Regions from separate parts of the Morganella morganii genome, predicted to be linked through region 1. Evidence: predicted binding sites of a transcription regulator. Region 1 holds the regulator's gene; each other region holds the start of a gene.
The links. Region 1 encodes Fur, which represses iron uptake genes when iron is present. Its sites were predicted from a motif close to ATAATAATGAGAACNACTATCAA; they were not measured.
Positions count from the first base shown of each region.

Region 2: a site for Fur is predicted at 7,205-7,227, ahead of JL661_RS14645 (Nramp family divalent metal transporter). Genes of this name have one in related genera too.
Region 3: a site for Fur is predicted at 6,826-6,848, ahead of JL661_RS05020 (TonB-dependent receptor domain-containing protein). Genes of this name have one in related genera too.

Region 1 is NZ_CP069157.1:2,708,424-2,719,389, forward strand. It holds gene JL661_RS13065 (type 2 GTP cyclohydrolase I) at 1-209, opposite strand, end outside; gene JL661_RS13070 (YbfA family protein) at 338-550, opposite strand; gene JL661_RS13075 (EamA family transporter) at 824-1,252, shown strand; gene pgm (phosphoglucomutase (alpha-D-glucose-1,6-bisphosphate-dependent)) at 1,314-2,954, opposite strand; gene seqA (replication initiation negative regulator SeqA) at 3,002-3,556, opposite strand; gene ybfF (esterase) at 3,815-4,594, shown strand; gene JL661_RS13095 (hypothetical protein) at 4,624-4,878, opposite strand; gene ybfE (LexA regulated protein) at 5,188-5,481, shown strand; gene fldA (flavodoxin FldA) at 5,628-6,158, shown strand; gene fur (ferric iron uptake transcriptional regulator) at 6,338-6,787, shown strand; gene glnS (glutamine--tRNA ligase) at 6,920-8,587, opposite strand; gene nagE (N-acetylglucosamine-specific PTS transporter subunit IIBC) at 8,763-10,796, opposite strand.
Region 2 is NZ_CP069157.1:3,042,288-3,053,253, forward strand. It holds gene JL661_RS14605 (DUF4139 domain-containing protein) at 1-1,059, opposite strand, end outside; gene JL661_RS14610 (MFS transporter) at 1,320-2,549, shown strand; gene JL661_RS14615 (RNA 2'-phosphotransferase) at 2,696-3,247, shown strand; gene fghA (S-formylglutathione hydrolase) at 3,254-4,084, opposite strand; gene JL661_RS14625 (S-(hydroxymethyl)glutathione dehydrogenase/class III alcohol dehydrogenase) at 4,106-5,215, opposite strand; partial or broken gene JL661_RS14630 (TetR family transcriptional regulator) at 5,347-5,499, shown strand; gene JL661_RS14635 (mechanosensitive ion channel family protein) at 5,521-6,732, opposite strand; gene JL661_RS14640 (hypothetical protein) at 6,845-7,141, opposite strand; gene JL661_RS14645 (Nramp family divalent metal transporter) at 7,244-8,602, shown strand; gene yqeB (selenium-dependent molybdenum cofactor biosynthesis protein YqeB) at 8,641-10,257, opposite strand; gene yqeC (selenium cofactor biosynthesis protein YqeC) at 10,298-10,966, opposite strand, start outside.
Region 3 is NZ_CP069157.1:1,099,013-1,109,978, reverse strand. It holds gene deoD (purine-nucleoside phosphorylase) at 1-372, shown strand, start outside; gene JL661_RS05040 (hypothetical protein) at 444-953, opposite strand; gene JL661_RS05035 (DUF4822 domain-containing protein) at 1,291-1,776, shown strand; gene JL661_RS05030 (MFS transporter) at 1,829-2,899, opposite strand; gene JL661_RS05025 (alpha/beta hydrolase) at 3,274-4,134, opposite strand; gene JL661_RS05020 (TonB-dependent receptor domain-containing protein) at 4,690-6,729, opposite strand; gene JL661_RS05015 (substrate-binding domain-containing protein) at 7,022-8,026, opposite strand; gene JL661_RS05010 (tRNA-binding protein) at 8,125-8,457, shown strand; gene JL661_RS05005 (galactose-1-epimerase) at 8,509-9,579, opposite strand; gene galK (galactokinase) at 9,591-10,745, opposite strand; gene JL661_RS04995 (UDP-glucose--hexose-1-phosphate uridylyltransferase) at 10,759-10,966, opposite strand, start outside.

The DNA of each region.
Region 1 (10,966 bases):
TTTTTCCAGAAATAGCCGTGATGCACCAGCACCGCGTCCGCATTCAGTCTCACCGCTTCATCCAGTAATGCCTGACAGGCGGTCACGCCGGTCACCACGCGCTGAACCTGTTCACGTCCTTCAACCTGCAGACCGTTCGGGGCATAATCCTGAAAATCCTGTACTGCCAGCTTTTCATTAATAATCTGTTCTAATTCAATATGATTCATACATTTTTCCTGTCCGTGCGGATAGATTTACCATACCTTCCCTGCCCGCCAATAGCAATTTGCAGACATAAAAAAACGCCCCCGCGATAACATCGCCGGGCGTCTCTTTTGCTTTCCGGATGCCGGTATCAGTGCTGCTGGGTACTGCTTACCGCATTTTCTGAACGTGCCAGCCAGACCGGTTTATCGCTTGTCTTGGACCACACACGGTACAGATAGCTCCAGAAGCGGGCGCGATCCCGGTAGAACAGCATAAACGGGAACGCCAGGATACCTAAAGATACTGCACCGGTACGGCGCAAGAGAACCTTATGCAACGGATATACCTGAAATGTTGACATTGAGACCCTCCTTAATAACGGATTATCGCAGAACAGCAATAATCACCGAATGTATTTCTCTTTCATATTAACCCGGCTGGTGAAAATTTACCACTCATCTGACCACTTGACGCCGGTATGATACGCACAAAATGCCCCTTTTAAGTAATTAAATTACATAATTGTTATTTTTATCATTTCATTAACAATTTTATTATTTAAAATTAAGCTACCACGCTGATGAAAATACCTTATGATATTCACATCACTAATTGATAATGGGAATTATTTATTATGAGCGCCTGGCTGATCTATGCCCTGCTGTCTGCTATCAGCGCCGCAATGGTTGCTGTCTTCGGGAAAATGGGGTTGCAGCATCTGGATGCCAATACCGCAACCGCGATCCGTGCCGTGATTATGGCGCTGTTTCTGGTCGGCGTGGTGGTGGTTCAGGGAAAATTTAATCTTATCAGTGAGATAATCGAAAACCGTAAAGCCCTGTTCTTTATCGCTCTGAGCGGAATTGCCGGAGCACTTTCCTGGCTGTTCTATTTTATGGCAATAAAAAACGGTCAGGTTTCACAGGTTGCCCCGATTGATAAACTGAGTGTGGTCTTTGCCGTTATTTTTGCCGTGATCCTGTTCGGTGAGAAAATTTCCCTGATTGCAGCCGGTGGCGTTGCGCTGATCACCGTTGGTGCGCTGATGGTCGCGCTGGGCTGAGACAGGCAAAAAAAAAACGCGGAGGGAAGATCCGCTCCGCGCTGCTTTTCCGGGGAATGCGTCAGTCCGCAATCACCTGGTTGACTATTTCAATCGCTTCTTTTTCTATCTGTACCAGATGTTCCGGACCCCGGAAACTTTCACAGTAGATTTTATAGGCATCTTCCGTACCGGAAGGACGCGCGGCAAACCACCCCTGCTCACTCATGATTTTCAGGCCGCCGATCGACGCACCGTTACCCGGCGCGGCTGTCAGGCGGGCGGTGATCGGATCACCGGCCAGGGTATCTGCAGTAACCATTTCCGGAGACAGTTTTGACAGCCGGGATTTCTCCGCGTGACTGGCCGCTGCCTGGATCCGGCTGTAGCACGGTGAACCGAATTTTTCCGCCAGCTCATCATAATGCTGCTGCGGGTTTTTGCCGGTCACGGCGGTCAGCTCCGCTGCCAGCAGGCAGAGGATAATACCGTCTTTATCGGTTGACCACGGTGTACCGTCAAAGCGCAGGAACGAAGCCCCCGCGCTCTCTTCCCCGCCGAAGCCCAGTGTGCCGTTATACAGCCCGTCCACAAACCACTTGAACCCGACCGGGACTTCCACCAGATCACGCTGCAAATCGGCAACCACGCGATCAATCATCGCACTGGATACCAGGGTTTTGCCGACACCGACAGAGGCCGGCCAGTCCGGACGGTGCTGAAATAAATAGTTAATCGCCACCGCCAGATAATGGTTCGGATTCATCAGCCCTTTCGGTGTCACAATCCCGTGGCGGTCGTAATCCGGGTCATTGGCGAAGGCCAGCGAGAAGCGGTCACGCATGCTGAGCAGACCAGCCATCGCCCATTTTGAGGAGCAATCCATACGGATAACCCCGTCGTGATCCAGCGGCATAAAGCGGAATGTCTGATCCACCTGCTCATTGACCAGCTCAATATCCAGCTCATAGAAATCACGGATGCGTTTCCAGTACTCAATCCCGGCACCGCCCAGCGGATCCACGCCGATTTTGAGTTTCGCGTTACGGATAGCATCCATGTTGATCACGTCACTGAGCGAGCTGACATACGGCTCAATCAGATTCACCGCGCTGACCAGCGGGCTGCGCAGGGCATCACACACCGGCATCTGTTTCACCTGCGCCATATTACCGGCCAGCAGCACGTTGGCACGCTTTTCGATAACAGAGGTGAGGTCAGTGTCTGCCGGGCCGCCGGTCGGCGGGTTATATTTGATACCGCCATCTTCCGGCGGGTTGTGCGACGGGGTGATCACAATACCGTCGGCTTTATCAGCATGGTCGCGGTTGTAGGTCAGGATGGCATGAGACACCGCCGGGGTCGGGGTGAAACCATTATTTTCCTGAATAATAACGCGGACACCATTTGCTGCCAGTACGGATAACACCGTCTGAAATGCCGCTTCAGAGAGGGCGTGGGTGTCTTTGCCCACATAGCACGGGCCGGTAATACCCTGCTGCTGACGGATTTCGGCGATTGCCTGAGTGACCGCCAGAATATGTGCTTCATTGAAACTGCCGCGCGCCGCACTGCCGCGGTGGCCGGAAGTCCCGAATTTGACCTGCTGTGCCGGATCCGCCGCATCAGGTGCAAGGGTATAATACTGAGAGGTTAGCTGCGCCACATTGATTAAATCGGATTGTTGCGCAGGCTGACCAGCCCGCGGGTGCGTATGAGCCACTGTGTCATTCTCCCCTGATTATGCCGTCACCGGCAGATAAATACCCCTTACAGGGTATTGCAGACTTTCTCGACAGTATTTGCCGGGAAGCCCATTCCCTGCATAATCTGTTCTACCATGCTCTGCTTGCGCTGAGTATTGGTGTTGGTGATAACCCAGAACGGCGTGCCCGGAATGTGGCGCGGCTTGCTGGTTTTACCGCTGGCCAGCAGCGTGTGCTCATCACCGGCAAAATAGACACGGGTGCGGCCGTGGAGTTCATCAGTACTTTTGCTGAACCCTTGCGGATCAATATTATACAGTGCGGATAACACCAGCATAAAACGGTCGATCGTTTTCTTTTTCTCTGCATAGCTGTCGGACAGCAGCAGTTCGCGCATGACGCGGACCGGATCCTGAGAAGTGGCTTTTACCGGACGCGGGGTAACCGGCGGAGTTTTGTTATCCGCGCTGTCAGTTGCAACAGGTGCGCAGGTGGTACCCGGAGCCTGCGGCCCTAAATTGAGCATACGGCGCAAAATTTCCGATGCACTTTCACCAATGTGCTGTGTGTGGCTGGCAATATAACTGTAAAGTTCTTCATCTACATCGATTGTTTTCATTTCTACCCGGTTCTTTTATTCGTTAACGCGGAACACGTTATTATAAGATAGAAAAATGCAAAACAAAACAAGTAAAATTTCAATAACTTAAACTAAAAACCCCCGCAGTTTGCCCCGTACGGCATTTAAAAAATAAATCAGTAAGTTATCGTTTCCGGACGCACAATCAATCACAGAAACATTTACTTAACATGTTGGTTTCCGGGGGCTGCCGTGTCATCATATCCGCCTGTTTTGCTCTGCGGATCGGTTGTTAATATGAAATTACCTGCATTACTTCATCATGAAATATTCACGCCTGAAATATCACATCACACCACACCCATTGTTCTGATCCACGGTCTGTTCGGGGATCTGCATAACCTCGGGGTGCTTGGCCGTGAACTGCGGAAAACGCATACCGTGGTACAGATTGATGTCCGTAACCACGGCGATTCACCGCGCGCACAAACCATGACTTACCGGGAAATGGCGCAGGATGTACTTGATCTTATCCGCTCCCTGAACATTGAAAAAGTAATAGTGATTGGCCATTCCATGGGCGGAAAAATCGCCATGGCGCTGGCTGCACTGGCTCCGGATGTTACTGAAAAACTGATTGTTATTGATATGGCTCCCGTCGCTTACGGTGTACGTCGTCATGATGAGATTATCGCGGCACTGGAAGATGTTACTGCCGCCGGTGTCACCACACGCACTGAGGCCACCGCAATTATGGCGCGCCGCATCCGTGAGGATGGCGTTATTCCGTTCCTGCTGAAATCCTTTAAGCAGGGAGAATGGAAATTCAATCTGCCGGTTATCAAAGCACAGTATGAATCCATCATCGGCTGGGAAACCCTGCCGCCGCAACAGGTTCCGCTGCTGCTTATCCCGGGCGGTAATTCATCGTATGTGAAACCGGAATACCGCGACGCCATTATGGCGCAGTTCCCGCAGGCAACCGCCCATGTGATTGCCGGATGCGGCCACTGGGTACACGCTGAAAAACCGGACGCGGTTCTGCGCGCCATCAGCCGTTTCCTGGATAAAGCCTGACAGTAGTGCCGCCGTCACGGCGGCATCATTCACTGACGGAAACTCAGTATCAGACTGTCATCGTCACTCTCCTGCCACCAGGCCACAACAGAACGCACCTGATGTCTGACATCCTGCCCCGGCAGATCAAAACAGATATCCAGCAGGCAGCAGCCGGATAAAATCAGACACAAATACTGAAGCGGACGGATAAACACCGTCAGCATCTGCTTTACTTTGCAGCCGTAGTGATACTTTTTGTGCGACATCCGCGATAATTCCGCAGATTCTGAGATACGATCCATGTGCGCGTCCTCTGTTATTCCCTTGCTGAAAATACATACTACGTAATGCCTGCCCGCAAAAACACTCCGTTATCCTGAGCTGAATACTCTTTTTTTTCTAATATATTCATAACGATAATTGCAATATTTAATTCATTGACGAAACCCATCACCCGTCCTGCAGGGCTGCCGCACAGGCGGGCAGACGGTGCGATGTTAATCAATCTGCACGAAATCCGCGGTAACAGGCCGCGAAGCGGTGGCGGTAAGCGGGATGGCGGTGTATCATTGCGCGTTTATCATTGTAATCCGCCTTTTCGTAGTAAAATTATGGCCAAAGAACAAACGGATCGTACCACGCTGGATTTGTTCGCTGACGAACGCCGGCCCGGACGACCGAAAACAAACCCGCTCTCCCGTGATGAGCAGTTGCGGATTAACAAACGCAATCAGCTGCGGCGTGACAAAGTTAACGGATTACGCCGCGTTGAGCTCAAACTGAATGCGGATATTGTCGATGCCCTGAACCAGCTGGCATACGAAGAAAACGTGAACCGGGGCGAACTTATCGAGCAAATTCTGCTTGATTACCTTCAGCGTTCTGATTTATGCACCAAATTGTGAGACGACACACCACACAAATTTGACAGACTTCAAATACTGTTTTCGTCAGAATGGTATTTATGAAGATGAAATAGTTATAATTTCTGCTTGTTGTCGCTGCGGCGTCCTTTTGCAGGCACAGAGATTTTCGGTTGAGAGGCTTATTTATGGCAATCGCAGGTATATTTTTTGGTAGTGACACCGGTAACACAGAAAATATCGCTAAAATGATTCAGAAATTACTCGGCGATGATGTTGCTGAAGTCCGGGATGTTGCCAAGTGCAGCAAAGAGGACATCGAAGGGTTTGATTTCTTACTGCTGGGTATCCCGACCTGGTATTACGGCGAAGCACAGTGTGACTGGGATGATTTTTTCCCGACACTGGAAGAAATTGATTTTAACGGTAAAATTGTGGCTATCTTCGGTTGTGGTGACCAGGAGGATTACGCAGAGTATTTCTGTGACGCCATGGGCACCATCCGTGACATCATTGAACCGCGCGGCGCGACCATTGTGGGCCACTGGCCGACAGAAGGCTACCACTTTGAAGAGTCAAAAGGCCTGGCGGACGACAGTCACTTTATCGGCCTGGCTATTGATGAAGATCGCCAGCCGGAGCTGACTAACGAACGCGTGGCAAAATGGGTTGAGCAGATCCGCGAAGAAATGAGTCTTGACGAGATTCTGGCAATTTAAGGTTTTCCCTTAAATTGCGAATGATAATTCTGCTTATTTATGTAATGATATTATTTATCCGGTCCGGCATCGGTCAGGCGAATCGCACCTGACACCTTTTGATAGCCGGACATTGTGTTCAGCCGTTGAGCGTTTTCCCGAATGTGCGCTCACCAGCGACAATATAGGACTAAATCCGCATGACCGATAACAATAAAGCATTGAAAAATGCAGGACTGAAAGTCACACTTCCCCGCCTGAAGATTCTGGAAGTGTTGCAGGATCCGGAGTGCCATCACGTCAGTGCGGAAGATCTCTACAAAAAACTGATCGATATCGGTGAAGAGATTGGACTCGCAACTGTCTACCGCGTTCTGAACCAGTTTGATGACGCCGGTATTGTCACCCGTCATAACTTTGAGGGCGGCAAATCCGTTTTCGAACTGACCCAGCAACACCACCACGATCACCTGATCTGCCTGGATTGCGGTAAAGTGATTGAGTTCAGTGATGAATCCATTGAATCACGTCAGAAAAATATCGCGGAACGCCACGGTATTAAACTCACCAACCACAGCCTGTACCTGTACGGCCACTGTGCGGATGGTGACTGCCGTTCTGATGAAGGTATCCACGACGAGAAAAAATAATTCTCGCCGTTAACCATTTTGTATGAAAGGCGCGTATCGCGCCTTTTTTGTTGCCGTTTTTCAGAACACATGCACACAAAAAAAGCCGTTCCTGCGAACGGCTTTTTTATATTAATAACACTGTGTTATCTGTTATTTACTCTCAATTTTCGCCCAGGTATCACGCAGGCCGACAGTCCGGTTAAAGACTAATTTATCCGCTGAGGATAATTTGGCATCAGCACAGAAATACCCCTCACGCTCAAACTGATACGGCTTGCTGCTGTCAGCGGCAACCAGTGACGGCTCCACAAAACCCTGACGGATCACCAGAGAATCCGGGTTAAGCGTCGACAGGAAATCATCTTCTGCGCCCGGGTTCGGTACACTGAACAGACGGTCATACAGACGGATTTCCGCCGGTACCGCGTGCTTCACGCTGACCCAGTGGATAACGCCCTTCACTTTACGTCCGTCAGCCGGATCTTTATTCAGGGTTTCCGGATCATAGGTGCAGTAGATAGTGGTGATATTGCCTTCGCTGTCTTTTTCCGCACGCTCTGCTTTAATCACAAACGCATTACGCAGGCGCACTTCTTTATTCAGCACCAGACGCTTGTACTGTTTGTTCGCTTCTTCACGGAAGTCTGCGCGATCAATCCAGATTTCACGGCTGAACGGCACTTCGCGGCTGCCCATCTCCGGTTTGTTCGGATGATTCGGCATGGTGACCATCACATCACCTTCCGGCATGTTTTCAATCACGACTTTCACCGGATCAATAACAGCCATGGCGCGTGGTGCGCTTTCGTTCAGGTCATCACGGATACAGGATTCCAGTGCCGCCATTTCGACGTTGTTGTCCTGTTTGGTGACACCGATACGGCGGCAGAACTCGCGGATAGAGGCAGCGGTATAACCACGGCGGCGCAGACCGGAAATGGTCAGCATGCGCGGGTCATCCCAGCCTTCAACAAATTTCTCTGTTACCAGCTGATTCAGTTTCCGCTTGGACATCACAGTGTATTCAAGATTCAGGCGGGAGAACTCATACTGACGCGGATGGCAGTCAATAGTGATGTTATCCAGCACCCAGTCATACAGGCGGCGGTTGTCCTGGAATTCCAGTGTACAGAGTGAATGGGTGATCCCTTCCAGCGCATCAGAAATACAGTGGGTGAAATCGTACATCGGGTAGATGCACCATTTGTCACCGGACTGATGGTGAGTCGCAAACTTAATACGGTAAATGACCGGATCACGCATCACCATAAAGGAGGATGCCATATCGATTTTGGCACGCAGACACGCTTTACCTTCCTCAAAGCCGCCGTCACGCATTTTTTCAAACAGCGCGAGGTTCTCTTCCGGAGTACGGTCGCGGTACGGGCTGTTCCGGCCCGGCTCTTTTAAGGTGCCGCGGTATTCACGGATCTCTTCCGGACTTAATTCGCAGACATACGCCAGGCCTTTGTTGATCAGCTCAACGGCGTAGTTGTACAGCGTGTCGAAATAGTCGGAGGAGTAGCATACTTTGCCGCTCCACTGAAAACCGAGCCATTTGACATCGTTTTCAATGGAATTAACGTATTCCACGTCTTCTTTAACCGGGTTGGTGTCATCAAAACGCAGATTGCATTGCCCCTGATAGTCTTGTGCAATGCCGAAATTCAGGCAGATTGATTTCGCATGACCAATATGCAGGTAACCGTTCGGCTCAGGCGGGAAGCGCGTGTGAACCGTGGTATGTTTTCCGGAAGCCAGGTCTTCGTCAATAATCTGACGAATAAAGTTTGTCGGGCGGGCATCAGCCTCGTTCATTGTCATAATTCCTCAATGCAATATGCGCGTTAATAACCTCTTATCATCCGATATGATGCGCTCATATACAACCACCTGAGCACAGAAATATCAGCCGGGCAGATGCCTTCGCGCAAAAAACAGATAAAAAAAACGGGAAGCAGCTGCCTCCCGTTATTATCATAACCGCAATCACTTATTTAATGACATGATACAGCTCAGATTCGTTTGCCTTAACCAGACCTTTGGCAACAATCTCCACGCGATCATAATCATCGATATTACTGATGATTACCGGGCTTATCATGGATTTGGCATGTTCGTTCAGATACGCCAGATCCAGTTTCAGCACCGCATCACCGGCAGCAACCTGTGCGCCTTCTTCAATCAGGCGGGTAAAACCGTTACCGTTCAGATTCACGGTATCAATACCCATGTGGACAATAATTTCCGCACCATTATCGGTTTCCAGGCAGAATGCATGGTTGGTATCGAAAATTTTCACCACAGTACCTGCCGCCGGGGCATATACGGTGTCACTTTCCGGTTTGATGGCAATACCGTCGCCGACAACACGGCCGGCAAATGCTTCATCCGGTACAGCGGATAAATCAACCACTTCACCGTCGAATGGTGCCACCAGCGTCAGTACCACGTTACCATTGCCCTGTGCTTTGGCTTTCACAGCTTCCGGAGCCGCCGCCGCAGCCTGAGCTGCCGCAACCGGGCCTTCTTTCAGCACATCACGCATTGCGTTGGCGATCAGCTCGGCACGGGTGCCGACAATCACCTGCACACTCTCTTTATTCAGACGGATAACGCCGGAAGCACCGATTTGTTTCGCATAAGCATCATTGACCTGCGCGGAGTCTTTTACAGTCAGACGCAGACGGGTGATACAGGCATCAATACCGGTCAGGTTATCTGACCCGCCGATAGCCGCGATATACTGACGTGCTTCGCTGCTGATGGATTTTTTCTCATCTTTTTTGTTATCAGTGCTGACATTCTCACTGTAACCATCAACGGTATCGTTGGTTGCCATCGCCGCTTCACGGCCCGGGGTTAACAGGTTGAATTTGGTGATAACAAAGCGGAATACCACATAGTACAGCGCGAAGAAGACCAGGCCCTGCAGGATCAGCATATACCAGTTGGTTGCCAGCGGGTTGCGTGAAGACAACGCCATATCCACCAGCCCCGCACTGAAGCCGAAACCGGAAATCCACTGCATGGTTGCAGCGATAAACAGGGAGATACCGGTCAGGAAGGCGTGGATGACATACAGCACCGGTGCCACAAACATAAAGGAGAATTCAATCGGCTCGGTGATACCGGTGAAGAACGCGGCAAATGCACCGGCGATCATAATACCGGCAACTTTTGCTTTGTTTTCCGGTTTGGCGCAGTGATAAATCGCCAGCGCGGCACCCGGGATACCAAACATCATGATCGGGAAGAAACCGGCCTGATAGCGCCCTGTGATACCCGGAATCGCCGTACCGGCATCAATGGATTGCTGACCGGCCAGGAAGTTAGGAATATCGTTGATATCCGCCACGTTGAACCAGAACACGGAGTTCAGTGCGTGGTGCAGACCGACAGGAATTAACAGACGGTTAAAGAAGCCGTAAATCCCCGCGCCCCACGCGCCCAGGTCTTTAATGCTCTTACCGAAGGAAACCAGTGCATCATAAATGACCGGCCAGACATACATCAGCACCGCAGCCACCAGGATCATCACGAATGATGCCAGGATAGGTACCAGACGGCGGCCACTGAAGAATGACAATGCCATCGGCAGCTCAACACCGCTGTAACGGTTATACAGTTCGGCGGAAATAACACCGACCAGAATACCGATAAACTGGTTGTTGATCTTACCGAACGCCGCCGGAACGGCTTCCGGAGGGATCCCCTGAATCATACCGACCGTCGCGGTGGAACACAGAGTGGTCACCACCATAAAGCTGACAAAACCGGTCAGTGCTGCCGCACCGTCTTTGTCTTTTGACATCCCGTAAGCGATACCGATAGCAAACAGCATTGACATGTTATCAATGATAGCCGCACCGGATTTAATCAGGAACGCGGCAACCACGTTGTCCGCACCCCAGCCCGTCGGGTCGATCCAGTAGCCGACCCCCATCAGAATTGCCGCAGCCGGCAATGTGGCGACAGGCACCATCAGTGCCCGGCCAATCCGCTGCAGATAGTTCAGTATACCCACTCACTCCCCCTTGCCGCCCTGACGAACGGCCTTTTTGTTTTACAGCATTATTATCACAGCCATGATTGGCTGCCTTATTGTGTACAACTGAATTTGTAACAACCGGTCTGATCACTCACCGGATTGCGTAACACTTATTTTACTGCCAACTATACGTATCAGTCTAAAAA
Region 2 (10,966 bases), 330 kb from region 1:
CAGGGAGTACGGTTTATCAATGCGGTATGTCAGGCTGATACCGTTACTCTCTGCGGTAACAAACGACGAGATCCCGCCGGCAGGGGCTTGTTTCGCTGAGCGGTTGCGGCTGTACTCCTTCTTGTCCTCCGCCATCATAGCCACCGGGGCAGGCGCCATTTCACCCATCACCGCATACTCATTGATCAGTGACAGATACTGCGGATAAAGTTGCGGCGGGGCAATACTCTGTACCGGGTCGGCGGATGACAGCACCAGATCCACCTGATCCCAGTCAATACCGGTGTTCTGGATCACATCCGCTTTGTAGGTCAGCGTCACCGGCTTATCCATACCGGCGCTGCGGATATCATAGGACGGCGCCCAGGCCGCATCCGGCGTGATATAGTCGATATCCAGTTCCGCTGCCACCGCTTTTTTCGCGGACACATTCAGCACCAGCTGCGTGCGGCGCTCCTTAAACTGTGTGACTTTCTCTTCATACTGCGCTTTCAGCAGTGCCAGTGCTTCGGTTTTTTCTTTGATTTGCCGGGAATATTCCAGCTGCTCCGCATAGATTTTTGCCATCTGAGTGCGGATAAAATCCAGCTTCTGCACGGATTGCTCCTGTGTCAGCGGCGCACCGCCGGTGCCGAAGAAATCCTGATCACGCAGCAGACCCAGCTGCTCGTTATTCACTTCCGTCTGCATATTCAGTTGCTGAATCGCCAGATCCTGCTCCTCAATCTGCGCCTTCATAGCATTGATTTCGTCTGAATACACCGGCTTTTCAATTTCGCTGCGCAGATTGACGGACTGAATGATGACATCATCATTATTCAGCATAACGGATAAGCTGCCGGGATTAATATTTCCGGCCACATTAGTCAGGATCACATCACTGTCACCGGCAGGCAGATTCAGTGTTGCGCTGTTACTCAGCTCTGCCCCGCGCAGGAAAATCGTGGCTTTGTTAAGTTTTACATCCTGAACAATTACATTCGGTTTGCCCGCCGCCGCGGCTGTTACCGCCATACCGGCGATCAGCAGGGTACTTTTAACGCCAAAGGTTAATGTCATTACTTAACTCCCTGATTATTATCATCACGATTCCGGCACCGTATACCGGCAGGCCGCTGTGTACACCATAACTCACCATAGTAGAACAGCTGCGGTAACGAAGATAACGGAATAACCCTAAAAGCGCGGCTGCCCGCCGTTTGCCGGGCTTTTTATATGTTACTGTTTCTTTAAAACGGTATTTTATGATTAACATTTGTACGTTTATTGTTTAGTATACTAAACACATTTTCTTCTGACGGATAAAAAAGGTCGCAACCATGACGACACTCCGGACACACACGGCAGCGCCTGCCACTTCACGTAACAAGCTGTTATGGATAGCCGGGATGGGCTGGACATTTGACGCCATGGATGTCGGGCTGCTGGCATTTCTGCTGGCCGCCTTACAGGCAGACTGGGGGCTGAGTGCCGCACAGCTCGGCTGGATCGGCAGTCTTAATGCCGCCGGGATGGCAGTCGGTGCCTTTGTTTTCGGTCTGATGGCAGACCGGAAAGGCCGCAAACCGGTGTTTATTATCACCCTGCTGCTGTTCAGTCTGGGATCCGGACTGACCGCTGTCGCCGGTTCGCTCGCCGTGGTGCTGGTGCTGCGCTTTTTCATCGGTATGGGACTGGGCGGGGAGCTGCCGGTAGCCTCCACGCTGGTCAGTGAGAGCGTAGCCCCTCACGAGCGCGGCCGTGTGGTCGTGCTGCTGGAGAGCTTCTGGGCCGTGGGCTGGCTGATTGCGGCACTGATTGCCTATTATGTTATCCCTGATTACGGCTGGCGTACGGCGATGCTGCTCAGTGCCCTGCCTGCGCTGTATGCCCTCTGGCTGCGGGCAAAGCTGCCGGAGCCGGTATCCCGCTATACCGCACAGGAGCGCCCGAAACTCACCATTGCACAATCGATGGCACTGATCTGGTCGCCGCAGTACCGCCGTGCCACCCTGATGCTGTGGATCCTGTGGTTCTGTGTGGTGTTTTCCTATTACGGTATTTTTCTCTGGCTGCCGGGCGTGGCGATCCTCAAGGGATTCAGTCTGATAAAAAGCTTTCAGTATGTGCTGATCATGACACTCGCCCAGTTGCCCGGCTATTTCAGTGCCGCCTGGCTTATCGAGCGTTACGGCCGCAAATTCGTGCTGGTCACCTATCTCGCCGGAACAGCAATCAGTGCTTACGGGTTCAGTTGCGCGGAAACCGCCACGGCACTGGTCATTTCGGGCATGCTGCTCTCATTCTTTAATCTCGGCGCCTGGGGCGCGCTCTACGCCTACACGCCGGAGCAGTATCCGGACAGTGTCCGCGCCACCGGTGCCGGTACCGCCACCGCAATCGGTCGGATAGGCGGGATCCTCGGCCCTCTTCTGGCCGGTTACCTGATTCAGTATCAATTTGCTGTCAGCACGATTTTCCTGATCTTCAGTGCCGCGGTGGTTATCGCCATTCTCTCCGTCATTTTCCTTGGCGCGGAAACCCGTAACCGCGAGCTCAGTACCATTTAACATCTGTTCTGACGGCGGTTATTCCGCCGTCAGAGCCTGATGCAGCGCATAGTTATCGCTGTCATTCCTCCCCTTTACCGCAACAGGCGCGTATAATTCAGCCATTATGTCACTGCCGGATCGCCGGCGAAAACCGTAAAAAGAAAATGAATCAATACGATAAAATCAGTAAATTTCTGAGTTATGTCCTGCGGCACCAGCCGGACTCCATCGGGATCCGCCTCGACAATGAAGGCTGGACAGATATCACCGTGCTCCTGCGTCAGGCCGCTGCTCACGGCACACCGTTTGACCGTGAAACGCTGGAAAAGGTGGTGGAAACCAATGACAAAAAGCGGTTTACGATCTCATCCGACGGCATGTATATCCGTGCGGCACAGGGGCATTCTGCCGGACAGGTGGCGATCGATTACCCGCCGCAGACACCGCCGGATATTCTGTATCACGGTACCGCTATCCGGTTTATCAGTGATATCTGTGAACTGGGATTAATTGCCGGATCACGGCACTATGTGCACCTCAGCGCGGATGAAGATACCGCACTGACTGTCGGTGCCCGTCACGGCAAACCGGTGGTACTCACCATTGCCGCCGGGGAGATGCATAAAACCGGTTATCCGTTCTATCTGGCGGATAACGGCGTCTGGCTGACGCCGCATGTACCGATCAAATACCTGTCGCAGAAAAAACCCGGCTGACCGGGTTTATGCGTTAAGACGTGCTGCATGCCACGCGATATGATCCGCGATAAAACTCGCAATGAAGTAATAGCTGTGATCATAACCGGCATGCACACGGATGGTGTGCGGGATATTGTGTGTTTCGCAGGCGGATTTCAGTAACCCGGTTTTCAGCTGCTTACTGAAGAAGGTATCGGCAAGCCCCTGATCAACCAGCATATCCGTCACCCGGTGGCCGGATTCAATCAGTTTCACCGCATCATACTGTTCCCACGCCGCTTTATCCTCTCCCAGATAGGCAGAAAACGCTTTTTCGCCCCACGGCACCTGTGACGGTGACACAATCGGCGCAAATGCCGACACGCTGAGAAATGCATCCGGATTACGCAGCGCCAGCACCAGTGCGCCGTGCCCGCCCATCGAGTGCCCGCAGATACCGCGTTTTTCCGATGTGCCGAAATGTCCGCTTACCAGGGTGTGCAGCTCATTCAGAATATAATCATACATCTGATAATGCGCTTTCCACGGCTCCTGTGTGGCATTGACATAAAACCCGGCGCCCTGGCCAAGATCGTACTCTTTATCATCCGCCACCTGACTGCCGCGCGGACTGGTATCCGGCGCGACAATCACCAGACCGAGCTCCGCTGCATAACGCTGCGCCCCGGCTTTGGTGATAAAATTCTGCTCGTTGCAGGTCAGCCCGGAAAGCCAGTACAACACCGGACATTTCTCTGTTTTTGCCTGCGGCGGCAGAAACACGGAAAAGGTCATCGGCGTACCGGTCACCGCAGAATGGTGACGCCAGACTTCCTGGCTGCCGCCGAAACAGGCGTGATGTTCAATCCGTTCCATATTATCTCCCTGAATACGTTATCAGTAATGAATGACGGTGCGGATGGATTTACCGTCGTGCATCAGATCAAAAGCTTCATTGATTTTATCCAGTTCCATGGTGTGCGTGACAAACGGTGCCAGCTCGATTTTGCCGCTCATGGCATCTTCCACCATTCCCGGCAACTGAGTACGCCCTTTCACGCCGCCGAACGCCGTACCTTTCCAGACCCGGCCGGTCACCAGCTGGAACGGACGGGTTGAAATCTCTTTTCCGGCACCCGCCACCCCGATAATCACTGACTGTCCCCAGCCACGGTGCGCACTTTCCAGCGCCGACCGCATCACATTGACATTGCCGATACATTCAAAGGTATGATCCACACCCCATTTGGTCATTTCGACCAGCACCTGCTGAATAGGTTTGTCATAATCATTGGGATTAATGCAGTCTGTGGCGCCGAACTGTTTTGCCAGCTCAAACTTGGACGGATTGGTATCGATAGCAAAGATGCGGCCCGCTTTTGCCTGACGTGCGCCCTGCACCACAGCCAGCCCGATACCGCCGAGGCCGAATACCGCCACAGAATCCCCTTCCTGTACCTTCGCGGTATTGTGTACCGCGCCGATCCCGGTGGTCACGCCGCAGCCGAGCAGACAAACCTGCTCCGCATTGGCCTGCGGATTGATTTTCGCCAGTGATACTTCCGCCACAACGGTATATTCGCTGAATGTTGAGCAGCCCATATAGTGATAGAGCGGCTGACCGTTATACGAGAAACGGCTGGTGCCGTCCGGCATCACGCCTTTGCCCTGGGTTTCGCGGACGGCAACACAGAGGTTGGTTTTACCGGAGGTACAGAAATCACACTCACCGCACTCGGCGGTGTACAGCGGGATCACATGGTCGCCCGGTTTCACACTGGTCACGCCCTCACCGACCTCAACCACCACCCCGGCACCTTCATGGCCGAGCACCACCGGGAACAGACCTTCCGGATCATCACCGGAAAGCGTGTAGGCATCGGTATGGCATACCCCGGTGTGACTGATTTTCACCAGCACTTCACCTTTCTTCGGCGGTGCCACATCAATTTCAACAATTTCAAGGGGTAAACCCGGCCCGAAGGCGACTGCTGCGCGTGATTTCATAACGGTTCCTCTGTGTCTGAGGCTTATCATGGCAGGCGATAAGCACGAATGCCGTCCACCATACCGCACAACAGCGCTGCCTGTATAGCGCCGGTCAGCAGGTGGCCGCCACCACGGAAGCCGCGACCGCGCCGGTGGCACCGGACGAAAACCTGCCGCCGTTATTGCGGGAAGCGCTGCAGATTATGGACAGTGATGATGGTGAACAGGCCTTTCTGCACAGCCCGGAGAGTCTGATTCGGGGGTTTGAGGTGCAGCTTACATCAGCACCGGGGAGTTGCTGATAACGAAAAAAACGAAAACCATTATCGTCCGGCCCGGTAACGCAAATTCGCCAGATCATGACCGGACGGTTGCTGGTAAATATCCAGCCGGAAATATTTTGCCGACGCATTCACATATTCAAATATCTGCGACTGAGTTTCCTCATAATCAACCCAGGTGGTGGAGCGGGTAAAACAGTATATTTCAACCGGCAATCCCTCCGGTGTCGGCGACATGGTTCTGATCACCAGATACATATCCGCCCGCACATCACCGCGCATTTTGATCCAGTTAAGAAGATATTTGCGGAACAGCTGTAAATTAGTGACCCCTTTTGCAGCCATCCACTCTTTTACGTCATCATAACCGGTATTTTCCGCCAGTATTTCATCCAGTGACTGACGAAACGATTCCTGATTCCGCAGCTCCGCTAATAACGTTTCATCAGCAAACGATACTGAGGACTGATCAATATAAAAACTGCGTTTAATACGGCGGCCGCCGGAAGAGAACATCGGCTGCCAGTTAGTGTATTTTTCGGTCAGGAAATCTTTTGTCGGGATCCTTGAGATCGTATTATCCCAGTTGCGGACAGTAATGGTATGCAGCGCAATATCAATCACTTCACCGCTGATATTACTGCCGGGCAATTCTATCCAGTCATACAGTTTCAGCACCTTACCGTTGGAGACCAGAATATTGGCCACAAAGGATAATAAGGTGTGCTGAAAGACAAACATCAGAACAGCTGCAACGGCACCGAAACCGGAAATAATAATCAGCGGCGACTGCGAGGTCATTAACGCAATAATCAGGATAAAGGAAACAATCCACACCCCGATTTTGGCAATTTCAATATACCCCTTTATCGAGCTGTTACGGTACGATGAACGCCCGGTATGGCGCAGGATAAATATATCCAGCCCGTCATTAACCAGTGAAGCCAGATTAATAATCAGGAATGCGCTGCATACGGTATTAAACAGAATATTCATTTCTGCCGAAAAGGTCGGCAGCATTTTATTAATGTACAGCACCAGCGTGACAGCCACGACAGAGGCACTTTTCTTGGCAATACTGTGGATCATGCTGTCGTCAGTCAGGTTAGTAAATAACGACAACAAACGTTTTGCCACGCGCAGAAATATAAGCCGCCCGAGAAACCAGGTGACCAGCAGAATAACCACCAGAATCACCGCTGATAAAACGGCGCTCGCGGTAATAAAATCATATAATTCAGATAATTTTTCCATCATATCTCACAGCATACATCAAAATATCAGCAATAGAGTCTGACACAGGTAAAATGTGTGTGTTTGATTACAGGTGATATCAGGCTGTTACCGGTTATTTCCGGCGGGAAATTCAGGATTTTTCCTGCGGCTCACAGACCATATGCCCCGGTGATTCCGGATTCAGATCACGGGTGCCGAAGCGGCGGACAGAATAATCAGAGCGGATACAGTGATAAACCCGGCCTGATGCGGCAGAGGATACCGTAAAATCAATATTCCGCTTACCGGTAACGGACGGCGGATTTTCTTTAATATTGCTGATGGTGAGATCTGATATATCCCCCACCTGAAAATCGCGGTTAATCGCAGCCTGTGCATGCATTTTCAGGGAATCCGGCGTATAGAGAAGTCCTGTACCCGGTATCATCCGAAATCCGCCGGTACTACGATCGCACAATTGTGATAATCCCGCATCGCGATAAGGAATATAGTGATAATAGTTCTCATTACGATCACGGACGGATTTATCATGCTGAATACACCGCAACTCAGTCTGGCTGAAATCAATAATACCGTGCCGGTTGCCGGGGCAAAATCCGGTTTTCTGCGCAAGCTGTTTGCCTTTTCCGGCCCGGGTGCACTGGTGGCGGTGGGATATATGGATCCCGGAAACTGGATCACCTCGATTCAGGGCGGGGCGCTGTACAGTTATCTGCTGCTGTCGGTAATTTTGCTGTCCAGCCTGATTGCGATGCTGTTACAGGCAATGTGCGCAAAACTCGGGATCGTCACCGGCCAGGATCTGGCGCAGGCTACCCGGGCACGGGTCGGGCCGAAGCTGGCGGCGCTGTTGTGGATCACCACTGAACTGGCGATTATGGCGACCGAGATTGCGGAGGTGATCGGCAGTGCGGTGGCACTGAACCTGCTGTTCGGCATTCCGCTGATGGCCGGTGTGCTGCTGACAGTGCTGGATGTATTTCTGCTGCTGGTGCTGATGAAACTCGGTTTCCGCAAAATTGAAGCCTTTGTGTTTGTCCTGATCTTAACGATTTTCCTGATTTTTGCCTACGAGGTGATGCTGTCGGACCCGGACATGAGTGCAGTATTGCGCGGCTTTATTCCGTCGGAGAAAATCTTCACCGCCACACTGGCCGGGCAGGATTCCGCCCTGCTGATCGGGCTGGGGATTGTCGGGGCAACGGTGATGCCGCATAACCTCTATCTTCACTCTTCTATTGTGCAGAGCCGTCAGTATGACCGCCGCAGTGAGGCCGGGCTGCGCGAGGCGATCCGCTTTGCAACAATTGATTCCAATATCCAGCTCGGGTTTTCATTTATTATCAACTGTCTGCTGCTGGTGCTCGGTGCAGCGCTGTTTTTCGGTAACGATCCGTCTGACCTCGGACGTTTCACCCAGCTGTATGACGCGCTGCAGAATCCGGGTATCGTCGGCGGTATCGCCAGTGCCACGCTCTCCACACTGTTCGCGGTGGCGCTGCTCGCCTCCGGGCAGAACGCCACAATCACCGGTACACTGACCGGGCAGATTGTGATGGAAGGCTTTATTCATCTGCGGCTGCCGATGTGGCTGCGCCGGGTGATCACCCGTGGTCTGGCCGTGATCCCGGTGATTATCTGTATTTACCTGTGGGGGGATCGCGAGGATGTGGTGGAAAGTCTGCTGATTTATACCCAGGTGTTTCTGAGTATCGCCCTGCCGTTCTCCATGATCCCGCTGCTGCTGCTGACCTCGAGCAAAAAAATCATGGGGGTGTTTGTGAACTCGCAGCTGACGATCATACTCGGGACTGTTTCCACTGTAGCACTGGTGATCCTCAATTTACAGTTGATCCGGGAAGTGGCCGGGATGCTGTTCCGTGCCTGAATAATCCGGGTACGGTGCCGTACCCGGAAAATCCGTGATCAGCACTTCGGGGCGCTGTCCATTTTATTCAGCCGTGTCATGATGGCCTCCAGCACGCCGCCGCCGATCGCGCGGGCTTTGTCAGAAACCGAACGGAAGTCCGCCAGTGCACCGCGCGGGTCAACGTCAGCGATTTTAAACCCTTCCGGCACACACAGCCCTTCATTGAGCAGGCCGCGTACCATGCCGTCCATCGGCGAGAGAATTTCTGTGTCACCAATACGGGCAATCACATCCCCCTCGTGTACCAGGTCGCCGATATTCACATGGCGCGTCATCATGCCGCTGTGCGGTGCGCGTAACACGCGTTCGGTGGTTTTGCCGTTGATATTGCCCGGAATACCGGTATTCGGTGCCGCGCTGCCGTGGGTGATCACCCGTCCGAGGTGATGACCGCGCTGAGTTTCAATCACCGCATCACAGTCCACACCGGCCTCAAAGCCCGGTCCGAGGGCAATGGTGCAGGGAGCCATCTTGCGGTGGGTACCGGCAACATTGCGTTTGGCGATAATGGCATCCACCACCACATCCGGGTGCAGCGCCGGTAACAGTTCGCCGTTTTCGTCCGCCAGCACCGGGATAGCGCCTTCTTTCAGGTAGCGGTTTACTTCATCAATATCATGAGCATAACGGGCACAGACGCCTTCCACACAGCTTTCGCCGTCATAGAGCGCCTGGGCGAAAGAGACCGTACAGCGGATCACGGTCGGTTTGCAGACATCCAGCATCACCACTTCAAAACCGCTGTGATACAGGCGTAATGCCACGCCGGTTGCCAGGTCACCCGCGCCGCGGATCACCACACGTTTTGCTCTGCGGACTTCTGCCGGGTTCTGTTTCATTGCCCCGCCCGGGGCATCATTCATAACCTGCAGCAGCTCGGCCAGAATACTGACCGCGATTTCATGGGGCGTTTCCGCGCCGATATCATAGCCAACCGGCGCATGAAGCCGGGAGAGCTGTGCATCAGATACCCCGGATTCGCTTAATTGTTTAGTGAATGTCTGTACTTTACGGCGGCTGCCGAGTAATCCGAGGTATTTTAACGGTTTATCGATAAGGCAGTTGAGGGATTCCAGATCCTGACTGTTGGTGGCGATAATCACATAATCTTCCGGCTGCGGATCCAGCTGATTCACCGCATCGGTAAATGAAGGTACGTGCCACAGGCGGGTTGACGGCGGGAACAGATCCGGCTCAAGGCTGCCGGCATACACATCCGCCACATGAATATCGATATTCAGGAAAGCCGCCAGCTGTGCAATGGCACGGTTGACGTGACCACCGCCGAGCAGGATCAGACGCGGACGCACACCGTGTACCGCGATATACACCGACATCGCGCCGCCGCAGTCAGAGCCGACAGCATGCTGCCCGTTGCGGGCCATCCGGCCGTGGAACATGCGGGAACGCCCTTCGTGCAGCGCTTCCACCGCCTCTTCAATCACTTTGCGCTCCACCATACCACCGCCGATGGTACCGATAGTTTTTCCGTCCCCCAGCACCAGCATTTGTGCGCTGTGACGGGGAGTGCTGCCTGAACATTCAATAATTTCCGCCATGGCAAACGGGCAATTTTTCTCAACCAACTTCGCTGCTTCGGTAAAAATTTTCATAAACAGACCTCAATGGATATCCCTGCATTTATCATTGATATTATTGTCGCTGCAATATGTGTGTAATTGCGGGATCTTCCCTGACGGCACCGAACCATACTGCGTTCAGCGGTGTGCCGCGGAGCCAGTCTGCCAGTATATCCGGCGAAAAATTCTCATTTTGAGAAAAGCGGTTTATCAGCCAGATCCGTAATGCGTCCGGTGGTGCTGATTTCCACATCCCCTGCGGATGCCGGATCAGGCGGCTTATCGCCCCCAAATCCAGCGTATCACCGCTGTTTAAGCCGGTAACGGCAGAGAAATGTGACCACCGGTGAACATTGTCAGGCCCGACGGGAGCCCCCAGAAGCCGGCCATCCGTCACAGCAATAACACAATCACTGTAATCAGGTATGCAAGGTTCATGCTCAGCCGGCGCTTTTATGCCAAAACCGCGAGCTCCGTCAGCTTCGGCTAAAATAACATCAACGGCATTTTGTTCCGCCAGGGCGTTAATATCGGCGGAGGAAAAGCCGCGAACCTTGTTATTCAGCGGGTTCCAGCCGGTATAACAGGCAAATGAGCCTCTGTTTGTGACCGCATCAGGCAGGCGGACCGGGTGACAGGCGAGAATGACCGGGAACCCTTCGCGGGGCAGAAACATATGGGTGGTGGTGGTGATCATCACCTTTTTCCCTAATTGAGAAAAAGCCTGTGCCAGCCAGAACAG
Region 3 (10,966 bases), 1.6 Mb from region 1:
TCCAAAGTGAACCGTGACCGTTTTTACGGTAACGACCTGGCGGCACTGGCGGACTGGCACTTGCTGGCATCTGCGGTGAAAACCGCTGAGCGTCTGCAGTTACCGGTCAAGACCGGTAACGTGTTTACTGCGGATCTGTTTTACACCACCCGCCCGGAACTGTTTGCCGTGATGGAGCAATACGGCATTCTCGGGGTGGATATGGAAGTCGCCGGGCTGTACACCGTCGCGGCGGAGCTGGGCGCACGGGCACTGGCGATCCTCACCACTTCTGATCATATTAAAAACGGCGGTAAACTGACCATCGATCAGCGCCAGAACGCGATGCACAATATGATTGAGCTGGCTCTGGAAACTGCACTGACACTCTGACCGCTCAGACTTTTATCCGTAAAGCAAAAACGCCCTCATCAGAGGGCATTTTTGTTTGTTCATGACAGCGATTACTGTGCGGTGTTGTTAACCGGCAGAATTTCCATAATGCCTGCGCGGACATAATACTGCTGGCCGGATGCGGCAGCTGGTGCATCACCCGCCATTTTCGTCAGTGCTTCTTTCGGCGTTGCGGTGGATAATGAAGACTGATACAGCGTGTTGCCGTTCATATCACGGACGCTGGCGCGGACAAAATACTGTTTGCCGTCTTTACTGACTGCCGGGGCATCAGCGCTCATTTTTTTCAGGGCTTCACCCGGGGTGGCAGTGGTCAGTGCTGACTGAAAGACCGGTGCACGGTTGTAACCACCATTATGGTATCCGCGGTTATTATGATAGCCGCGCCCGTCATGGTTGCCGCGCATCATATGACGACCGCCGTTACCGTCGCAGTTGCCGTAGCCATTCATATACTGACCATTCTGCTGCGGCTGATTAACCGGAGCTGGTGCTGCGAACGCGGTCATACCCGCACCTAATAAACTCAGACCGATAACACCTGCAATGATTTTTTTCATATTAACATTCCTTCTTAATTAATTTTCTGAAGCACTGTTTTGCTGTTGATGTCATCATTGCCGATACCGGTGTGTAAGACAATCCGTTTTACCCTTTCTGACTATGAAACCATAATCCCTGCACAATTCATCATAATTTCTGCACAGTTCTTCATTTTTTCTCCACATTTCAACCTTTTTGCACGAAGAAAGATGTGTCAGAAATGACGATAAAATTTAATCAGCTTTATACTTCCTTACATAAAAAATGAGCCAATAAGATTAATCCCCTTATTATTGATATAGGGAATTGTTATCACTAAAAAAGACAGCAAACAGAACAACCTGAGGAACTGACATGAAAAAAACAACAATGATTGCCGGTATCATCGCAGCGGCGTATTCCTTTTCAGCACTGGCGGCCACAGCGGATGTTCAGGTAAAACCCCTGACAGCCACGGCACAGAAAACCGCAAATACCGCTGATTATCTGATTGGCAAAACCTGGGTCACGACAGAGGCACTGGATCAGGACGGTAAAGCCATTCCGGCCACCGATGAAAGTGTGGCGGGCTTCTTTGGTCTGGCCAACTATGAGAAAGACGGTTCCGTTAAGATGTACACCCCGGAAGGAAAGCTGAAATTACAGGGCGACTGGTCCTTCAGCGCGGACGGTAAAACCCGGACGCTGACCGGTAAAAATGATAAAGGGGAAGTGCTGTTTACCCGGGTGGTCGAAAATATCAAAGTGGCGCCGGATGAATATATTTACCGCGTCTACCCGAAACCTGATGATAAAAGTCATTATGCGGATATTGTCCATAAACCAAAAACCGCAGAATAAATAGCGATATACAAAAATGCCCTCAGTGAGGGCATTTTTCGTTCCGGCGGTATCAGCTTGCCAGAATCCGCGATTTGCGGCGTACCGCAGAAAGCAGCATATAAATCGCGGTGGAGAGCAGCACAATAAAGAAGAAACTCATAATACCGTCCGGCTGTTTCATAAACTGTCCGGCCACCAGCGGGCCCGCTGCCGACCCCACGCTGTAGCAGAACAGCATCACCTGTGTTGCCGCCACAATCACATTCGCGGTGAGTGTGTCACACGCCAGTGTGATTGCCACCGGATACAGGGCAAAGGAAGACATCCCCAGCAGTGTCAGCGCCACCACCATCACCAGATAGTGACCAGAGAGATAAATCATTCCCATCGCAAATACCCCGGCGAGTGAGACCATCGCCAGTAATAATACTTTGCTCATGCGGGAAGATAATTTACTGATCACCGGCTGGATAATCATCCCGCCGAGGATAATGGCCGCCATCAGGCCGCCGACCTGTCCGGTGTTGTAATGTTTTTCCTGCAATGCCAGCGGCATCAGCCCGTAAATGGTGCCCATCACAATACCGGAAGTCATACAGCCGACCATCGCCGGTTTGCTCAGACGCAGGATCTGTTTAAGGGATAAGCTTTTATGCCCGCCGTGACACACCGGCTGTGCTTTTGAGAACAGCGGCGGCAGTACAGCAGCAAACAGCAGAACCATCACCACCGCAAACGGCACGACACCTGCGGTTCCGAACACGCCGATCGCCAGCTGGCCAAGTGTGGTGCCGCCGTACAGTGCAGTCATGTAGAAGCTCAGGCGTTTGGCGCGGACAGCCGGGTTATCGCCAATCAGCAGCCAGGATTCAATCACCACAAAAATACCGGCAACCGCCACCCCGGCCAGCATCCGGGAAGCCAGCCACGCGCTGAGATCGGTATAAAACGGCAGAACCGCCACGGTTGCCGCCAGCGCCAGCACAAAGAGAATAAAGGAACGGCGGTGACCGATACGGGCAATCACCGGCTCAATCAGCATCGAACCGAGCAATAAACCAATATAGTAAGCACTGGCTAACCAGCCTGCGTAATCGGTACCGATGGCAAAATGACCCAGCGATAACGGGATCAGGCTCATCAGATAACCGGATGCAATCGCAAATAACGTCAGACCGGCGACAGGGATTAACACACTGTCAGGACGCGGCGTGCGGATGCTGTGACTCACTGCTTTTCTCCACCTAAAACAAAAAAATCAAAAAAACATGACGCTGCTTTTTTTTCTCAGGCTGTTTCATCGCCAAAATGGTTGATGACGGGTCATTGATAGAAGCAGTGGATTGTGAATTTATGTCTGAAACGGAGCGGAATATAGCCCCTTGCGAGGGAAAAATGAAATCAAAAAAACTAATGGCTGCGAGTAGTTTTTGTTATGGAAGGAAATAACAGAGGAATATGGGGTTTCCCCTGTTATTTTCGGTATTTTCACATGCAGATTAACAAAAAAATAACTTATTTTTCCTTATCCGCCGGTAATAAGGAAATCACCGTCTCCAGTGCATCGGGGATAACACTGCCGTGGGACTTTCCGGGGAAGCTCAGGAACTGACACTGTTTGCCGCGCAGTTGTAACTGCTCACACACTTCCCGTGCGGTAATGTCACTGTAACGGACGGACAGATTGTGTTTTTGTTCTTCGCTCATTTTGCTCAGATCGGGTTTTTCTTCCAGTCCGCCCTGAGTGATGGTCAGCCGGATATCCGCCGGGAGGCGATCAAAACGTTCTGCTGTCATATAAGTGCCATTGCCCCACCAGAGGGACGGGCTGGCACTGATGTAATCGGTAAATAAACCGGGTTCATCCGTGGCCGTTCTCAGCACAAACAATCCGCCGAGGCTGTGGCCAAAGAAGTAGCGGTGGTCGTTAACAGAATAGTGACTGCTCACCCACGGAATAACCTGTTCGCGGATAAACTGCCGGAAAGGAAGTTCACCGCCGCCTGCAGCAAACTGTTCACCGGTTGCGGGCGGTGTGTAATCAAAGGTGCGGGTTTTCGGGTAAGCCTGATCTGAGGGATAACCGATCCCCACCACCAGCGGCAGCGGCCGGGTTTTACCGGCGCTGAGCCGGTTAATCATCATCGGAAACTGTCCGTTACCATCGAGCATATAGAGCACAGTGTACGCCGTCTGCGGCTGTTTCGGCTGCGCGATAAAGAGGCAGTAGTGACGATCACCCTGCTGCATCTCATGATGCGTTACTGTGAACTGTTGCTCTGCCGCTTCAGTGAGCGGCGTAATCTCTTGTGAAGGCCGCGCCATCAGGGGAGATACAGCCATCATGCAACAAATCACCATTATTTTTTTCCACATCCTGACTCCGGGAAAGACTTACTTAAAAAACCAATTCTGCCACGGGACGGAGGATGACGCAGATTCGGTTCGCGCCATCCCCGGAAAAAATAAAACCATTTTCTTTCAAACCCGGGCAGCGGGATAACCGGCAAAGCGGAAAGACGCTGACACATCCTTGTTCGCGAAATCTGCTGAATCATCCGTTCTGTGGCAAGGCGGCAAGGGAAGGATTCCGGGGGCCTGATTCTGCCACGGTGATCCGGCTGATACCACGCAGAACGAAAAGACGCTGTCACATCCTTGTTCGCTCGGATCGCGCCATCCCTGGCGCTCTACGCTTTTCGTTTTTCTGCGCAGCATCTGCCGTCTACATAACGTATTGTGTAAACAGAATATTGACCTGGTTTCCTGAGAGCAGCCAACGCCGCCACAAAACAAAGAGACGCGTTACGCTAAATCATTCGCTCTGTGGCAAGGCGGCAAAGTGAGGATATCCCCGGGAGCATACATCAGTATGTGACCGGGGGAGCCGAACGAAGCCAACGCCGCCACAGGGCGAAGGATGACGCGTAATCAGAAATTCAGTTTCAGATTAGCCCAATACCGGCGCCCTTCATCGATCTGCCAGTTCCCGTTAGTCTCGATATCATCCCCTTTCTCGTTGGCGATGTTCAGTACTGCGAAGTTCAGCAGCGCATTTGGCATGACCTGGTATGTCATCCCGAGGTCGAGGGTGGTGATCCCGCTGCGTTCACGCGGCTGTTTGGCCCCGTTACGCTGTGCTGCCCAGACCTGTTTGCCGGTGTAGTTTGCCTGAGTGTAGAAGTTCATATCCGGGCGGTACTGCCAGTCAAGTCTGGCATTCGCCATATGACGCGGTGTCATTTCCAGCGGTTGTCCTTTCAGGGATTTACCGTTGAGTTTTTCGTCGTCACTCTTACGTTCTGAATCGGTGAAGGTGTAGTTCAGGTTCAGATTCCATTTTTCTGCCACCGGAATACGGGAAGCCATTTCCACACCACGGATATTCGCTTTACCCACGTTGTCGTAGATAAACATATTCAGGCCGGTCAGCGGATCGGTTTGACCGGCGACCTGGTAGCTGGTCAGCTTGTTTTTGAATTCGGTGTTAAACAGGGTTGCACTGGCAGAGAAACCGGATTCGTGGTCATAAGCAATACCCAGTTCTTCGGTAACGCTGGTTTCCGGTTTCAGGTCACGGTTACCGTACATGATAGCCGCACCGCCTTGTGTGGACGTTCCGAAATTCGGGCTTAACTCTCGCAGTGTCGGGGCACGGAAGGCTTTCGCCACGCCACCTTTGATGGTGATTTCATCTGTCAGCTTATAGACGGCATAGGCACGCGGGTTCCAGTGTTTACCGTAGAATTCGTGGTCGTCCATACGCAGACCGCCGGTCAGCGTCAGGTCGTCGGTTACACTGAATTCATCTTCCACAAACAGCGCTTTCTGCTCAGCAGTCATTTTTTCAGTGACGGTCTGTTTGTTTTTAATCACGGAATCATCTTTCAGTTTGGCATACTGATATTGTCCGCCGACAGTCAGGACGTTAGACGGCAGGAATGCAGTGACCTTTCCGTCAACCACAGTATTGGTGACTTCCGGCTGGCGGGCTTCATATGCCATGACCCAGTCTTCACTGACTTTATTCCATTTGCCGGTATTGGTTTTACGGATGGTATTTTCCTGATACACACTCACTTCACTGTTAATTTCGTCCCAGTCACCTTTCCAGGTCAGCGCCCAGTGGTTACGATTGTTGTGTACTTCGGATTTGTTGTTCTTCTGAACGATACCGCCACGGGTAGTTGTCTCATCAATCGATTTCCCCGGGGTAGATGTGTGTTCCTGTGTGCTGCGGCCGACTTCCGCAAGGAATTTCTGCCCTTCAACCGGCGTAAAGGCCAGTTTAGCGGTGATATTTTTGTCGTCTTTGCGCGGTGTACCTTCCAGGAGTTTATCTTCGCGGCGATAGTTCAGCCCGCCGTAAACCTGTAACCCCAGCTTGTCTTTAATCAGCGGCCCGGAGACATAGAAATCCGTATTTGCGGAGTTACCGTAATCTTTACTTTCCTGAATGATACCGCCCATACCCATTGAGCCGTGCCATTCGTCTGCCACTGCTTTAGTGATGATGTTAATCACACCACCCATCGCATCGGAACCATACAGGGAGGACATCGGTCCGCGGATCACTTCAATGCGTTCAATGGCTTCCACCGGCGGGATAAACCCGGCTTCGTAACCGCCGCTGCCGTTCGGGCGGGATTCACGGCTGTTCTGACGACGACCATCCACCATAATCAGGGTGTAATCCCCGGACAGACCACGGATGCTGATATCCGGCTTCAGGCTACCGCCGATCACACTGACACCTTCCACATCTTTCACCATGTCAATCAGGTTGGCAGCCGGTTTATTTTGTAACTGCTCCTTGGTGATAACGGTGATACTCGCCGGTGCATCGCGCATTTCCTGCGCAAAACCGGAAGCGGTAACCACGATGGTGTCATCTTTATTTTCAGCATAAGCGGCGGTGGCCGCTGACATAACAGCAACAGCAAGCAGTGAGCGTTTGAATGAGGCGTTCATATTATTCCCTGACTGGATTGATATTTTTTATTTGAAGTATTAAATGAGAATGATTAATCCTATCATTGATATATGCCATTGAGAATATGATCGCAAATGAAAATTATTATCATGATGATAATAAATTGCTGTGACATCGTTAAACCGGAAAGTACAGCTGGAGAGTAAACGGCGGGAATGAAAATCGCAGGATAAAAAAAATGCTGCAAATTCAGGTGAATTTGCAGCCTTCTAACAAAGTACCAAAGTAAATAGTGAGGGATAACTAATAAATAAAATTAACACATTCTCGTCAGGAAAATCTGCTCATCACCGAGTGGCGGAGAACCAGAGTCGGTGTGTAACACGGCGGACAAAACGGCAGCGCCTGCGAGGACGCCAGCGCCAGTGCCAGCTGTGTTGCTGTCTGAGCCATCATGTCAACAGGATAACGTATTGTGGTCAGACGAGGTTGGATATATCGTGCGATCATGCTGTCATCAAAGCCGATAACAGAAATATCTTCCGGCGCGCGCAGCCCGTTCGCTTCAATCACCGACAGCGCCCCCGCCGCCATAAAATCGTTGTATGCCACGACCGCCGTCACCGGCAGTGAAAGGGACAAAACAGCGCTCATTGCCGCCTCTCCGCCTTCTGCCACCGGTTCACCAACGGCAATATAGGCTTCCGGCAGCTCACAACCGGCCTCTGTCAGAGCATCTCTGTAGCCCGCCAGCCGTTGCGCACTGTCCTCAATCGTGTGTGATGACGATAAGCAGGCAATATGGCGGTGCCCCTGTTTCAGCAAATATTGTGTGGCAAGCTGGGTTCCGCGTCTGTTATCCAGAGCGACACAGCGGTTTTCCAGCCCCGGGATCATACGGTTGATAAACACCATCGACGGCATTTCCGCTGCATAGCCGCGCAGTTCTTCATCACTCAGTGCTTTGGCATGGATCACACAGGCATCACAACGGCTGTTCATCAGTAATTCGATACCGCGCCGCTCATCCTCCTGCCGGTGGTAGCCATTGCCGATTAAAAGATGTTTTCCGTGCTGATGCGCCACCTCATCTGCGGCTTTGACCAATGAACCGAAAAACGGATCGGACACATCCCCCACCAGCACGCCGACAATATCACTGCTCTGGCTGACCAGCGCCCGCGCCGCCGCATTCGGGCGGTAAGCCAGCTCCTTCATGGCCGCCTGAACCGCACGGATGGATTCCGCACCGGCTTTCGGTGACTGATTGATAACCCGCGAGACCGTTGCCACTGATACCCCCGCCAGTTTCGCAACATCTTTAATGGTTGCCATTTACCGCTCCGTTATTGTTTTGTGATCCCGGTACTTGCCATCCGGTGTAACTCTGCTAATTTTTATTATCTTTTACTAAAATTTTACCGGATTTTACTATGGAAACTGTCGCTTACCCTGATTTCGCTAAACTGGAGATCCGCACCGGCCGGATCACGGATGTTAAACGTCACGAAAATGCCGATAAACTCTATATTGTTCAGATAAATGTCGGTGACCGCTCGCTTCAGACCGTCACCAGTCTCGTGCCGTATTATACAGAGGAAGAGTTACTGCATAAGCAGGTCGTGGTGCTGTGCAATCTGCAGAAAGCCAAAATGCGCGGCGAAACCTCTGAATGTATGCTGCTGTGCGCCGAAACCGATGACGGCTCAGAAAGCGTCCTGCTGACCCCGGAACGTGTAATGCCTGCCGGTGTCCGTATTGTCTGATAAAGCAAAGTTTGTCAACGGCCTGAGTGGCTCACCGTTGTGAGCCACTGTCTAAAACACAAACCGGTATACTGTTACACTCTCCCGCTGTTCCCCCGCTGCTGAAATGCCTTTGACCGCATCCGGCCAGTGCGGGTGATTCGGCCCGTCCGGGAAATACTGGGTTTCCAGCGCCAGCCCGGCATAATCCTGATAATCGCCGTGTTTTCCCGGCTGACCGCCGAGATAATTGCCGGTATAAAGCTGTATGCAGGGCATGGTGGTTGCCACTTCCAGACACACATCCCCCGCCGGTGACCAGTACGCCGCGATAATCTGTTTACCGTCACACAATGCCGGGTCCGGCACAAAGGCGTGATCAAAGCCTTTTGTCAGCTGCTGTGCCGCCTCAGACATAAAACCCTGAGACAGCGGCCTGCGGGTGCGCAAATCAAACACAGTGCCGGCTACCGGGCAGAGCGTCCCGTCAGGTAAGTTATCTGCATTCAGCCCCAGACGTTTGTCCGCCCGGATCTGCATTTCCCCTTCTGTCACCTTCACGCCGCTGTTTTCACCGGCAAGGTTGAAATAGGCATGATTGGTCAGACTGACCGGACAGGCTTTGTCTGTTTGTGTCCGGTAAGTCAGGCGGACTTCGTTTTCCGGCGTCAGCTGATAAGTGACTTCTGCACTGAGATTGCCCGGAAAACCCTGGTCACCATCCGGCGACTGCAGGGAAAATGTTACGGAATCCGCTGAACGACGGCGGATCTGCCAGCGCCGGTGGCTGAAGTTATCCGTTCCGCCATGCAGACAGGTGGTGCCTTCATTACAGGCGAGCGGATAAAACTGCCCGTTCAGGGTGAAACCACCGCCCGCAATCCGGTTGGCAAAGCGCCCGACCGTCGCGCCGAAATAGGCGGTCTGACGGGCAAATCCGGCGCTGTCCGCCACACCGCACACCACATCCCGCATTCCGTCTGCCAGCGGCAACTCACAGCTGAGCCAGGTCGCGCCGGTATCGGCAATACTGATGCGCATGCCGTTGTGGTTGGTCAGAACCACTACCTCCGCCGGTCTGCCGTCTGCGGCCGGTTCGGTTGCCAGCGCCCGTTCATAAGGGCGCTGCTGCATATGTGTCATATCCCCTCCGGTCAGCGGATCACACCGGCGCCGTCACTGGCACGGCAGACATAAATATCCGCAGTCAGACCGGAGATCGCCGTATAGTGTGCGTTAATCGCGTCTGTAACCGGAGCGACATGTTCCGGCTTCACCAGCGCGACCACACAACCGCCGAAGCCGCCGCCGGTCATGCGGACACCGCCTTCCGCGCCGATAACATCACCGATAATCGTGACCAGAGCATCAATTTCAGGGACCGTGATTTCAAAGTCATCACGCATAGAGTGATGGGACTCCGCCATCAGCTGACTGAGACGCGGTAAATCCCCGTCTTTCAGAGCTTCCGCCGCTGCCAGGGTGCGGATATTTTCGCTGATCACATGACGGGCCCGTTTCGCGGTCACCGCATCCAGCTCATGAGCCCGGGCGGTGAACAGCTCCATAGTCACATCCCGCAGCGCCGGAACGCCGAAGAACTCCGCTGCCGCCTCACACTGACGCCGCCGGGTGTTGTATTCGCTGTCCACCAGGCCGCGTTTTTTGTTGGAGTTAATAATCATCACCACACTGTTTTCCGGCATGGCAACCGCGCGGGTTTCCAGGCTGCGGCAGTCGATCAGCAATGCGTGCCCGTCTTCACCACAGGCTGAAATCAGCTGATCCATAATGCCGCAGTTACAGCCGACAAACTGGTTCTCCGCCTGCTGCCCGTTCAGGGCAATGACTTCACGGCTGACGGGTAAATCATACAGGGCTTTGACAGTCTGGCCGATCACCACCTCCAGCGAGGCGGAACTGCTCAGACCCGCGCCCTGCGGCACATTGCCGCTGACAGCAATATTCATCCCGCCGAACACAAAACCGCGCTCCGCCAGGTATTTGATCACGCCGCGGATATAATTTGCCCACAATTTATTATCGCGGTATTCGATCGGCTGTGAGAGATCAAACTCATCGCGATCATTATCATAATCCGCAGCCACCACGCAGACCTTCTGATCATCACGCCGCGAGGCGGCTGCCACGGTGCCGAAATCAATGGCACACGGCAGAACAAAACCGTCGTTATAATCTGTGTGTTCGCCAATCAGATTCACGCGGCCCGGTGCCCGGATCAGCATGTCAGGGGATGCGCCGAAGCACTGTTCAAAGGCATGTAGTGCCTTGCTGATAACTGTTTTCATCGGAAACCTCAGATTATAAAGGGGTTTTAAAATGGTGGTCGCTGACTACACGCAGCCGCTCTGCAGCCTGCTCCGGTGTCAGGTCACGCTGGCTTTCCGCCAGCATTTCATAGCCGACCATAAATTTGCGCACTGTCGCGGAACGCAGCAGCGGCGGATAATAGAGTGCATGTAACTGCCAGTGATCCAGCGGTTCGCCCTGCTGAAAATACGGCGCAAAA